Regions from separate parts of the Yersinia vastinensis genome, predicted to be linked through region 3. Evidence: predicted binding sites of a transcription regulator. Region 3 holds the regulator's gene; each other region holds the start of a gene.

Region 1 (3,202 bases), 320 kb from region 3:
GTTTTGTCTGGATAGTCTGGGAACTCATATCTGATCACTCCTGCTCTGCACACTATGACTTACCGAGCCATTATTTATAAATGAATCACGTTTGCCGACGGCGGCGGCCATCAATACTTCCTGAGTCGCTTGTTCGATTGAGAATTCGCCACTGAGTTGACCCTCATGCATCACAATAATGCGGTCACTCATACCTAGCACTTCTGGCATTTCAGAGGAGACTAAGATGATGCTCAGCCCTTCTTGTTTAAATTGGTTAATTAGCTGGTAAATCTCTTTTTTCGCCCCGACGTCTACCCCGCGGGTGGGCTCATCCAAGATCAATACTTTTGGCCGAGTCATCAAACCGCGCGCGATAGCTACTTTTTGCTGATTACCACCGGACAACAGACCAATAGGCTGTTCCATGGAAGGCGTTTTAATATTAAATAAGCGAATGAAGTCCGCCACCGCTTGTTGCTCATCCGCATGTTTGAGTGAACCACCGCTGCGGCTGAAATAACGCAACGCCGTCAAAGACATATTCTCTTTAACCGACATGCCGAGTATTAAACCATCACGTTTGCGGTCTTCGGAAATATAGACAATACCGTTTGCCAAGCCATCTTGTGGGGAATGGGTGACAACTTCACGCCCATCAAGGATGACAAAACCAGATTTACGCGGCAGTGCACCATAGATGATTTTCATCAGTTCAGTACGGCCTGCGCCCATCAAGCCAGCAACCCCCAAGATCTCGCCACTGTAGAGGGTGAAATTGACGTTTTTCACACCGGGGCCGCATAGCTGTTTGACCTGCAAGCGCTTTTCGCCACGCGGTAAATTCAAGCGCGGGTATTGTTCTTCTAGCTTGCGCCCCACCATCATCTCAATCAGGGAGTTTTCCGTCAGGCTGCTTACCGGTTTCTCGGCAATAAACTGCCCATCACGAAATACCGTGACATCGTCGCAAATCTCAAAGATTTCTTTTAGTCGGTGGGAGATATAAACAATACCGCGGCCTTCCGCTTTCAACTCGTTAATTACGTTAAATAGTGAGGCGGTTTCGGTATCGGTCAGCGCATCCGTTGGCTCATCCATAATGATAACTTTGGATTCGAAACTCAGCACTTTGGCGATTTCCACCATTTGCTGATCACCGATGGAAAGCTCACCCACCAGCCGATGGCTGCTGTAACTGATATTGAGGCGCGCTAGCAGTAAATCGGCTTCGGCATACATCTTTTTCCAATCAATGCCGCCAAAACGATTAACAAACTCACGCCCTAAAAAGATGTTTTCTGCGATGGTTAACTGTGGGATCAGGTTAAGTTCCTGATGAATAATGCCAATCCCCGCTTCCTGCGAGTCTTTCGGGCCATTAAACACCACTTCTTTACCCAAGAAATGCTGACTGCCGGCATCCTTACTGTAGATGCCAGTCAGTACTTTCATCATGGTCGATTTTCCGGCCCCATTTTCGCCTACCAGTGCCATCACTCGGCCAGGATAGACACTAAGCGCGGCACCGGAGAGTGCTTTGACGCCGGGAAAGGCTTTATCAATCCCTTTCAGTTGCAGCAAAGGTTGCATAAATGCCTCAGAAAGTTACGCCGGAGCTGAGAATGATGTTAGCAAAGGGGGAACATTCCCCGCTACGAATCACGGCTCGGCTTTGTTTGGTCTGCTCTTTAAAAGCCTCATGGCTGATATAGTGCAAAACAATTTGGTTTCCCTGGTGTTGCTCAAGTTGTGTTAGTTGGGCGAGTAACGCTTCATGGAGTTGGGGATTATTTTTAACTATCTCCTGTGCAAGGTAGGCACTCTCAACCTGCATTTCTTGCGTTACCACCTCAAGAACCTGGAGGAAACCAGGGACGCCTCGTGTCAGTGCCAAATCGATACGTGTGGTGGTTGCCGGTATCGGCAGCCCCGCATCACCTATCACAATCTGATCGGTATGACCCAGACGAGAGATAACAGCGGAAATATCAGAATTCAGTAATGCGCCTTTTTTCATTTTTTACTCCAACAGCGAAACGTTTCGCTGATACTGAGTTTAGGAAAATGACAGCAGAAGGCAAACCCAATTTGGTGAAATTGTGATCGTCATCGAAACGTTTCGCTGAACCGATACAAAGCGGATGACAAATAATCAGAATATTGAATATTTTCTGATAGAGAGATAATCAACGTAAAAAAGGCCGTTAATCATAACGGCCTTCATCGCTAAATCTCGACTTGCGTCCCGAGTTCTATGACCCGGTTGGGGGGGATCTCAAACTGATCGGCTGCGCGTAGCGCATTGCGGCTAAGAGCAACAAATAACTTGCCTCGCAAGAACAGATACCATGGACGCTTGGTCAGAATAAGTGACTCGTGAGACATAAAGAATGAGGTTTCCATCATCTGGCACGGCAAACCTTCCAAACCACAGCGATGGAAAATCTCTTCCACGTTTGGTGTTTCCCGCCAACCATAACTGGCGACAACACGCCAGAATGTTGGTGAAAGCTGCTCGATAGTTACCCGGTTCACATTATGAACATAAGGCGCATCTTCAGTTCGCAATGTCAGCAACACCACCCGCTCATGCAACACTTTGTTGTGTTTAAGGTTATGCAGTAACGCAAACGGAATGACATTCATCGCTCGCGACATATAGACCGCCGTCCCTGTTACGCGCACTGGTGGCGATTTTTCCAATGAGGCAATCATCGCTTCCAGTGAATTCCCGTGTTCATGCATACGACGCAGCAGACTGAAACGCTCGCTTTTCCAAGTGGTCATGATGATAAACATCACGAGACCCAGTGATAACGGTAACCAGCCACCAGAGAATAATTTCAGGGCGTTAGCGGAGAACATAGGCACATCGATAATCAGCAAAACCACCAGCAGACAGCCAACAAAAGCACGATTCCAATGCCAGTTTTTCAACGCCACAGTACAGAACAGAATACTGGTTATCACCATGGTGCCGGTCACTGCAATCCCGTAAGCCGCGGCTAAATTACTGGAACGCTCAAAGCCGACAATCACCAACACGACGGCCAAATACAGTGTCCAGTTAATTACCGGTATATATATCTGACCTGATTCCATTTCTGACGTATGAATAATCCGCATCGGCGGTAAATAACCTAAACGAACCGCCTGCCGAGTCAGTGAGAATACACCGGAGATAACAGCCTGCGAGGCAATAACGGTCGCCAGCGTTGCC
Region 2 (3,202 bases), 2.1 Mb from region 3:
TAACAATACTCCGCAATCTAGCCTCTTCGACTCACGTCTTTTCGCATAACATTAGCGAAATTGGCAACATGGATAAAAGTCTAGGCGAAGCTAGCAATTGACAGCTTGCGTTAGCGCAATGTTTTACCGAACTGAGGAAGGTTTTTAACGGATGACATCAAATAATGTAGAGAAATACACTGCAGGTACTCACTAATAATTAACTCTTAATTATTAGTGAGTACCTTATCCTTGCAGTAATTTCACCAGTAATGAGCCGTTATATAATGCTTCTTTTACTAATGCAGCACCCGGCATTGTTCCTTGATTAAAGAAGGCTGTCGGCTCAACAAGGATATTTTCGCTGTAAGCAGGTAATGCTTGTTGGCGAATACAAGATGCGATTGCCGGATGTAGAATAGACGCTGCTTTATTTAGTGGTGAACCCACTAAAATTTTTTCTGGGTTAAATAAATTGACCATTATGGCAATAATTCGCCCAACACTGTGACCGACACCCAAAATAATATCTTTCGCTAATTGGTCGCCAGCTAAAGCGGCATCACATAAAGACTCAACATTTAAAGGCGAACCGTGTAATAACGAGCTCATCGAGCCATTTAATCGCTGTTGTGCAATTTCCAGCATATTTTCAATACTGGCGACAGTTTCAAGGCAACCATGATTACCGCAATAACAGCGTTTACCATAAGGATCGACTTGGGTATGGCCAATTTCAACCACACTGCGGCTACCCGCATGCAATACTCGCCCAGCGGCAATAACGCCGGCCCCGACATTATGATCAATCACCACCTGAATAACATTTTGGCAACCACGCGAGGCACCATACAGCGCTTCGGCCATCGTCCAGGCACAAATATCATGTTGCAGGTAAACAGGTAATCCCGTTCGTTGCTCAAGCGCTGGCCCAAGCAGCATTTCGTCTACGTCATAAAACGGCATTTTATGCACAACACCGGCAGGCGCATCAATAATGCCTGGCATGGTAATTGCGATTGCAGTCAGTCTCTCAAGTTTTTCCTGATGACGAATAAAGAATTGATCGACTTCGCTAAGAATACGGCTAAGGAGGGGTTCCGGATGGCAATCAGGCAGTGGAATTTGGTCTTCGACCACTAATTTACTGCTCAGATCACGCAGCGCGAGAGTAATAGACCCGCGACTAATACGCCCAGAGACATAGTGCCAAGCTTCAGTATCAAGGACTAAACCAATGGCTGGCCGCCCGCGGCTACCCACATCTTGATATTCAGTCTCTTTGACCAGATGAGCTTCAACCAGTTCACGCACAATTTTTGTGATACTGGCGGGGGCCAGTTGCGCCCTCTTAGACAGTTCAATGCGGGATATCGGGCCGAACAAATCAATCAGCCGATAAACGGCCCCTGCATTGGTCTGCTTGATTTGATCAATATGCCCAGGCTGTCCATCCGTTATCACTAAACCGGCTCCTTCTCTGCCACCGAGTATTTTTCGCGCTTCTAAATAAAGATTATCGGCTATGTTGGGGCTTTTAGCATATGGCGTCAACTATTTGATTAGTTATGTGATTTACTGCACATAATCACCGATTTTCTTGCACGCGATGATGGTTATTTATACGAAGTCAGGCCAGAGAGATCTGCAACCATCAGGCGAATCAATGCTTCTGCCGGCGCGGTCACAGGCCGATGCTTATGGTTAACCAGCCATACTTCGGTGGTGGCGCTTTCTTCGGCTAGAGGCAAATATTTCACTCCATCCACTTTTACTCGAGTAAATGATGCTGGCAAGATTGAAACCCCTAGACCTGAAGAGACTAAGCCGACAATTGTCATCGCCTCCCCAACCTCTTGAGTAATATAAGGCGTGATGCCGGCACGCGCTAACAACGTGAGAATTTCATCATATAAAGCCGTGCCTACTTCCCGAGCAAAAAAAACAAAAGGCTGCTCGGCCAATGAGTGGTATTTGATGCTGGGTAATGCAGCGAGCGGGTGCTCTTTGTGGACAACGGCAACCAAAGGTTCGCGCAGCAGCAAACGGTATTGTAGAGCATCCGGTAAGCGAGTATTGCGCATTACACCAAGATCAAGTCGTCCATCCAACAACGGCTCAATTTGCTGTTTGGTGTTAACCTCCTGCATTTTAATATGCACTTGTGGATGTAATTGGCGAAAAGCACGTAAATTTTTCGACACTGTACTGATAAAAGGAGCAGATGACGTAAAGCCGATGGTCAATTCACCGGATTCACCACGATGTAGGCGTGCGGCCTTTTCTGATGCGGTATTCACTTGAGCCAGAATTTGGTAAGACTCTTTCAAAAACAGCTCGCCTGCTTGGGTTAGACTGACGTTACGGTTATTACGTGCGAACAACCGGGCGCCAATTTGCTCCTCCAGAATTTGAATCTGTTGGCTTAGGGGGGGTTGTGAAATGCGCAAACGCTCCGCAGCTCTTCCAAAGTGCAACTCTTCTGCTACCGCAATGAAATAACGTAAGTGCCTGAGTTCTATGCTCATCCAACCCCATTAATACTTTAAACGTCTTATTTTTAATAATTAATATATTAGACAAAAAACTTAGCTATTTCTATGATCTTGCTATTGAAGCAGATCGTTATGATTTTGATTAAGGAAATACCGTGACCACCTCTTTGCGCCCTACGGATACCTTAGGGCCGACTCTTGCAGCAAATGATGATGCCACTACGTTAGTGGCTGAATCAAAAGTCTCTCGTTTAACTAAACGCCCTTATATTCAACGCGGTACACCAGAGTTTATTCGCGTCACATTCGCTTTTTTTTCAGCCGGACTTGCCACTTTTGCCCTGCTCTATTGCGTCCAACCGATTTTGCCACTGCTATCGCAGGATTTTAATATTTCACCTGCGGGCAGCAGTTTATCGCTTTCAACCGCAACCGGGATGTTGGCTTTTGGCTTAATGTTTACTGGCCCTCTATCTGATGCCGTTGGGCGAAAGTCAGTCATGGTCGTCGCATTGATGTTGGCCGCTATCTGCACGTTAATTTGTTCATTTATGACGAGTTGGCATGGCATTTTGTTCATGCGGGCATTGATTGGCTTGTCCCTCAGCGGCGTGGCGGCCGTGGCAATGACCTACCTCAGTGAGGAAATTCACCCAAGCTTTGTGGCTCTTTCTATGGGGTTGTATATCAGCGGTAACTCCATTGGTGGTATGAGTGGCCGTTTGGTC
Region 3 (3,202 bases):
AGCCTATCAAGGTATCGAGTAAACGTGGAACTAAGAAGTCAGCCCCTTCTCCGGTCAATAGCTGCAAGATATACACTGTAGTGATGGTTCTGCCGATAACGGACAAACCGTAGTTTTTGCGTTGCACCAGATAGCAGAGCAGGGTGATGACTAACATGATGCTTAGGGTTGTCCCTTCCGGCATCTGCAAGTGCAATAAACCCGCCGCCAATATCAACCCAATTAACGTCCCCATAGCACGGTGATGAATCCGTATCTTGGTCGCGTTATACCCGTTTTGCGTGACCAGCATGATGGTGAGCAAGATCCAGTATGGTTTAGGTAAGTGGATAAGCGTACCGATGTAGCTCCCTGCTGCCAGAGTGACACCCATACGAGCCGCATCACGCAATGGACTGGATTTCAACGATAAATAGCTGATAAATGCTGGCCAGAGAGGCTGGGATAACTGGCTGGCCATCAAGTCTCGGTCATATTGTGGGCGGCGATCACTCAGGATTTGAGTCACATGGCTGATGTGGTAATAGCAAAATTGCGCCACGGAATTGTCTGGATGTTGTTGGGCAATCTCTTCCAGCTCGACTAGCGCATTGCCAGCACTGAAATGTTCTTTAGCGCGATGGTGATAGAGAATATCGTCAGCAATGGTTCGCATCTGGGTCGAAATTTGATCCATATTGCGGTGAAGAACTGTGATTATTGGTGTTTGCTCAATCAGCTCTTGCACTTTTTCTGGCTGATTGAGTGCCGCAGTAATGTGCTCTTGTAAATCGAGCGCCATCTGGAACAAGCTCACTAGCCGTTTTTGTTCAGTTTTCGTCGCATTAGATAACAGATTAAATTGCTGATAAAGCTGATTAACTTTATCCATTATACCTTGCTGTCTGTCGAGCAATGGCGGTAGGGATTTTTCTGGCTCAAGATGCTGATCAAACAAACTGAATTTAGCATCGCAATAATCCGCCAATAAATGATAAAGCTGGCTCAAAGGTTCGCGGATAGGTTGGTCTTTGCATAATCGGAACCAAATCCAAGTAAAACCGCCGTACCAAAGGGTCCCCACGGCGCACATTAATGGCGCTTGCCAGATGGGAGCGCGACCCACCATGCTCAGGCTGAAGATGGCAGCAATTAGCGCCGCAGGCAACATGCGGCCATTGAGCGGGCTGATGGCCCCTGAAACACCCAGAACCAATGCCAGTCCCAACATCACCCAAGGCAGTGGAATATCCCACAACAATAACTGTTGAGTCAGGAAGCTGCACAAGGTAAAGAGCGCACCGCCAATAATCAGGCGGCGGAAAAAATGCTGGTGTGGGGTATCTAACGAGGCAATATTACAGCATGCGGGTATCAGGGAGAACATCAATCCCATCCGCAGATCGCCAATGGCAAAGCCCAGTGCAGCAGGCAGGCAGAGAACCAATGTTTGGCGGAGTGCATAGTTCACTTCAGGATGATAAATAAGCCGTTGCCACTTCATCTAGGCCCCAGAGATTTATTGATCATACAGCGAAGAAAACCGGTGCCGAGGGTATCGGCACCGGTTTATGGGGAATTAACGAGTGCCGTAAACGACAATCGTTTTACCGTGTGCGGAGATCAGGTTCTGATCTTCCAGCATTTTTAGTATCCGCCCCACAGTTTCGCGGGAGCAGCCAACTATTTGACCAATTTCCTGGCGGGTAATCTTAATCTGCATCCCATCTGGGTGGGTCATGGCATCAGGTTGTTTTGCCAGATTAAGCAGCGTTTGTGCAATGCGCCCAGTCACATCAAGGAAAGCGAGGTTACCCACCTTCTCAGACGTAATCTGTAAGCGACTCGCCATTTGCGAAGACAGGCGCATCAAAATATCTGGATTGACCTGAATTAGCTGGCGGAATTTTTTGTAAGAAATTTCAGCCACTTCACAGGCGGTTTTTGCTCTAACCCAAGCACTGCGTTCTTGGCCTTCTTCAAATAATCCAAGCTCGCCGATGAAATCCCCTTGGTTTAAATAGGAGAGAATCATCTCTTTACCTTCTTCATCTTTGATAAGCACCGCAACGGAGCCTTTCACGATGTAGTAAAGCGTTTCGGCCTTTTCACCTTGGTGAATTAGCGTACTCTTCGATGGATATTTGTGGATATGGCAATGAGACAGGAACCATTCGAGAGTCGGGTCTGTTTGTGGCTTGCCGAGAACCATTCGCTGTTATCCTCTGTTGTTATCGCTGCCTAACTTAACAGGGCTCAGAGTTCCCTGCGCGGCGTGCTTATAAAATACACTTTCTCTTAGCATATTAATTTGCTCAACTGCCGAAAGGTATAGCCAAGATACGTACCGGATAGAAACCCTTCACTGAGTATTGAGAAGCTACCCTATTTAATTCTAGAAACAACACTTTCGATTCTGTTTGTAGCACAGGATGAGGCGACTGTCTTGTGTTGTATCGCTTCAGCATGATGAACATCGGGTTACATTGCGAGTTTGTAAATGAAAGGGTAGTCTGAAATAGAAAATTTAACCGGGAGCAAGAGTTATGCAGGCACGAGTAAAGTGGGTTGAGGGGCTGACATTTTTGGGTGAATCCGCCTCAGGTCATCAAGTTTTGATGGATGGGAATGCGGGAGACAAAGCACCAAGCCCAATGGAAATGCTATTAATGTCAGCAGGCGGCTGTAGCGCAATTGATGTTGTTTCTATCTTGCAAAAAGGGCGTAACGATGTGCGTGATTGCGAAGTGACCTTAACTTCACAACGCCGGGAAGAAGCGCCACGTTTGTTTACGCAAATCAACCTACACTTTATTGTCAGCGGCAAAGATCTGACCGATAAAATTGTTGAGCGTGCTGTTCAGTTGTCGGCTGAAAAATATTGCTCGGTTTCTTTGATGTTGGGAAAAGCGGCAACAATTACCCACAGTTTTGAAATCCGCGAAATCGCATAAGCAAACCCTACGTACTTGAAGCTGCGAAGATGTTGGTTGCGACTTCAAGTACCAAGGATATTAATTAATCTTTTTACCTTCCAATAGTCGCTGGACGAGCGGGGCCATAATCAGCTCCATTGCTAGCCCCATTTTCCCGCCGGGCACGACTAACGTATTGATGTTCGATATAAATGACCCTTGAAGCATCGCCAGTAAATAGGGGAAATCGATTTGATCCAAACCTCTAAAGTGAATAACAACAAAACTTTCATCCAGTGAAGGAATGG
Region 4 (3,202 bases), 990 kb from region 3:
CCCTACTGATGACCGAACAGTATCAAGTCACCAAACTTAATCAGAGAGCCAAGAAGAAACCGGCAATAGTCGCGCTCATTAAGTTCGACAACGTCCCTGCGGCTACGGCTTTCAGACCAAAGCGTGCAATATCATGGCGGCGATTAGGTGCCATACTGCCTAACCCACCCAACAAGATAGCGACAGATGACAAGTTGGCAAAACCACAGAGAGCAAAAGAAATAATGGCTTTTGAATGCTCAGAAAGCACCTGCAAACCTGCGGCTTTCACTAACTCTTCGGCCTGGAGATATTGGCCAAAGTTCATAAACGCCACAAATTCATTCACAATGATCTTCTGGCCGATAAAGGAACCAGCCACCATCGCTTCATCCCACGGAATGCCGATCAGATAAGCAATTGGCGAGAATACCCAGCCGAGAATTAATTCCATTGACAGCTGCGGATAGTCGAACCAGCCGCCAATCCCGCCCAAAATCCCATTGAGCAATGCAATCAATGCAATAAAGGCTAATAACATTGCCCCGACATTCAGTGCCAGTTGCATACCGGAAGCCGCACCAGATGCCGCGGCATCAATAACGTTAGCAGGGCGATCGTCTTTATCAATCAGCGTAATAGCATCGACTTTATCGTGCGTTTTTTCAGTTTCTGGCACCATTAATTTCGCGAACAATAACCCACCGGGTGCGGCCATAAAGGAAGCGGCGATCAGATATTCTAATGGCACCCCCATTTGCGCATAACCGGCCAATACTGAACCCGCAACCGAGGCTAAACCACCACACATTACAGCGAACAATTCAGATTGCGTCATGGTAGAGATGTAAGGGCGTACAACCAATGGGGCTTCGGTCTGGCCGACAAAAATGTTCGCCGTCGCAGAAAGAGATTCGGTACGCGATGTGCCCAAAAGTTTTTGCAGCCCGCCACCTAATACCTTAATCACAAGCTGCATAATGCCGAGATAATATAAAACGGCGATTAGTGAAGAGAAGAAAACAATAACGGGTAATACGCGCAGGGCAAATACAAAACCACCGCCGCCAAAAACTTCAAACATTTTGTCGGAAACTAGCCCGCCAAACATAAATGAAATACCGTCATTACCATATGCAATAACGTTCGCTACCCCTTGAGACATCCCGCCAAGGATACGACGACCGATTGGCACATATAACACCAGCGCACCAATACCAACCTGGATAATAAATGCCCCAACTACAGTGCGGATATTAATCGCCCTAAAATTGCTTGAAAGAAGCACGGCTATTAATATCAGTACTGCCATTCCGACTAAACTCATGAGCATGTCGATAATCCTGTTAATGATTTATATTTAAATAATGTGTGTGGAGGGGATTATACTGGCATGATCTCGCTATCAAACAATCTCTGTCACAAATAAACACAACTGGAAGCAACTGTTAGACAATTAATGTGATTAACATCACATTATAAAAGTGAGGTAGGTGAAAGCAGACTAACTATTAGTGTGATTTGCATGTGTTCGCTCAGTCTACAGAACGCATTTCTCGACTGGCGGCAACTGGAATAAACGCTGACTATTCTCCAATAGATGGGCAGCAATCTCTTGTGGTGTTTCTGAGCGTAATTCACATAATACGGCAAATACATTTGCCGCCCGCTCTGGCCGGTTAGGCTGCCCCTGAAAACCCGCAAGGGGCATATCCGGGGCATCGGTCTCTAACAACAATGCTGACAGCGGTAATGTTGCCATGACATTTCGTGTTTTCTGCGCTCGTTCATAAGTGATGGTACCGCCCACGCCAATGTAATAGCCCATACGAATAAATGCCTGCGCCTGCGCTAAGCTCCCGGCAAAACCGTGTACTACGCCCGTGCGTGGCAAGTCAGCTTTACGCAAGGCGGAAGCGAGCTGATCGTGCGAGCGGCGCGAGTGCAATATCACCGGCAAATCATGCTGTTTGGCTAGCGTCAACTGAGCGCGTAATAACGCTAATTGACATGGCAACTGCGGCTCATCCATGTAGAGATCTAGGCCAATCTCCCCCACCGCCACCAATTTTTCCGTTTTATTCTCCAGCAATGATGCCAGCAGCGCTAAATCAGCTTCCTGATGTTGGGCAATATAGAGTGGATGCATACCGAGCGCGGCGAAGAGCGGCGGGTAGTTCGCAGCCAAATCAACAATACGAGAAAAGTAAGCTGCGCTGACCGCGGGCACAATGACTTGCTGCACATTCGCCTGTGCAGCACTGGCTAAACTGGCAACCTCTCTACCGCTAAAGGGGGGGAAATCAAAGTGACAATGCGTATCGACAAAATACGGCATCGGCTCGCCAGTTTGCGCCATTAGGCTGTATCACCTTTAGTTTTCGCCACGCCCGCAGGCAAAATGATCTCCGCGGGTAGCGGTTTCTTTTTATTGCGTGTCGTGGTGGGAATAATCAGCCCACTGTCTGCCACCGTCATTTGAGCAGAAAGATGATTTCCTGTGGCGTTTGCAGTATCAACCGATGTGATGATATCTGGCGACTGATTGATATCAAAAGTGGACTCATCAGTGTCGATCAACTCGGCCATCTCATCTGTCTGGTTAATATCTTGTGGCTGGATCATACGGCGAGAAAGGGAGATCGAAGGCTTGTTCTCTTTGATTTCAGCGGAGTCCATCTGATCTTGTGGCAGTAACCAGTGTCCAACCGTTGCCAAGAAATAGCGGCCACAGCGACGACCTAAATGGTAATCCCGGTTTAGGGCTGCAACCCGACTACCCAGTGCGCTACTCGCCAGTGGTTTCGGAGGGAAAATCTCAAAAATACGCAAATCACCTGGCGGTTTCTCAATGAATTGCTGGATACGATGATAGCTCTGCTCATGCTGCTGCATAATGCGCACCAGTTGTTGCAAGCTACTTTCACTCAACCAGTGCTCCATCCGCTTCATCCATTGCGGTGTATAATAAGCCTGCGAAGGTACGGTTCGAATGACCACAATGGTATCCGCCCCACGCCGATAAGCCTCTTCGACAGGAATAGCATCACTGATTCCGCCATCCTGATAACTTACGCCGTCTAGCTCAACGCCTTGGCGATACAACCCCGGAATAGCACTGGAGGCTTTAATTGCCGGTAACCAGCTTTCCCGAGTTGGAGAAATATAGGTGGGTTCGAAATCCTCACTGCGGCAAGCACACATGAGAAACTCACGACCATTC

What was found. The regulator CRP, encoded in region 3, controls carbon source genes, mostly activating them, when cyclic AMP is high. The targets are predictions, from matches to a motif close to ATGTGANNNNNNTCACAT.
Positions count from the first base shown of each region.
Region 1: a site for CRP is predicted at 2,080-2,097, ahead of rbsD (D-ribose pyranase). Genes of this name have one in related genera too.
Region 2: a site for CRP is predicted at 1,548-1,565, ahead of mlc (ROK family transcriptional regulator Mlc). Genes of this name have one in related genera too.
Region 4: a site for CRP is predicted at 1,439-1,456, ahead of ACIOG0_RS18610 (NupC/NupG family nucleoside CNT transporter). Genes of this name have one in related genera too.

Region 1 covers NZ_CP173260.1:4,697,478-4,700,679, forward strand. Annotated here, with positions in the region: gene rbsC (ribose ABC transporter permease) at 1-28, opposite strand, end outside; gene rbsA (ribose ABC transporter ATP-binding protein RbsA) at 25-1,572, opposite strand; gene rbsD (D-ribose pyranase) at 1,580-1,999, opposite strand; gene kup (low affinity potassium transporter Kup) at 2,209-3,202, opposite strand, start outside.
Region 2 covers NZ_CP173260.1:2,397,925-2,401,126, forward strand. Annotated here, with positions in the region: gene bioD (dethiobiotin synthase) at 1-1, opposite strand, end outside; gene mlc (ROK family transcriptional regulator Mlc) at 226-1,443, opposite strand; gene ACIOG0_RS11270 (LysR family transcriptional regulator) at 1,596-2,507, opposite strand; gene ACIOG0_RS11275 (MFS transporter) at 2,630-3,202, shown strand, end outside.
Region 3 covers NZ_CP173260.1:262,607-265,808, forward strand. Annotated here, with positions in the region: gene ACIOG0_RS00990 (YccS/YhfK family putative transporter) at 1-1,483, opposite strand, end outside; gene crp (cAMP-activated global transcriptional regulator CRP) at 1,559-2,191, opposite strand; gene ACIOG0_RS01000 (OsmC family protein) at 2,526-2,933, shown strand; gene ACIOG0_RS01005 (phosphoribulokinase) at 2,994-3,202, opposite strand, start outside.
Region 4 covers NZ_CP173260.1:4,025,971-4,029,172, forward strand. Annotated here, with positions in the region: gene ACIOG0_RS18610 (NupC/NupG family nucleoside CNT transporter) at 41-1,312, opposite strand; gene ACIOG0_RS18615 (TatD family hydrolase) at 1,520-2,317, opposite strand; gene ACIOG0_RS18620 (patatin family protein) at 2,338-3,202, opposite strand, start outside.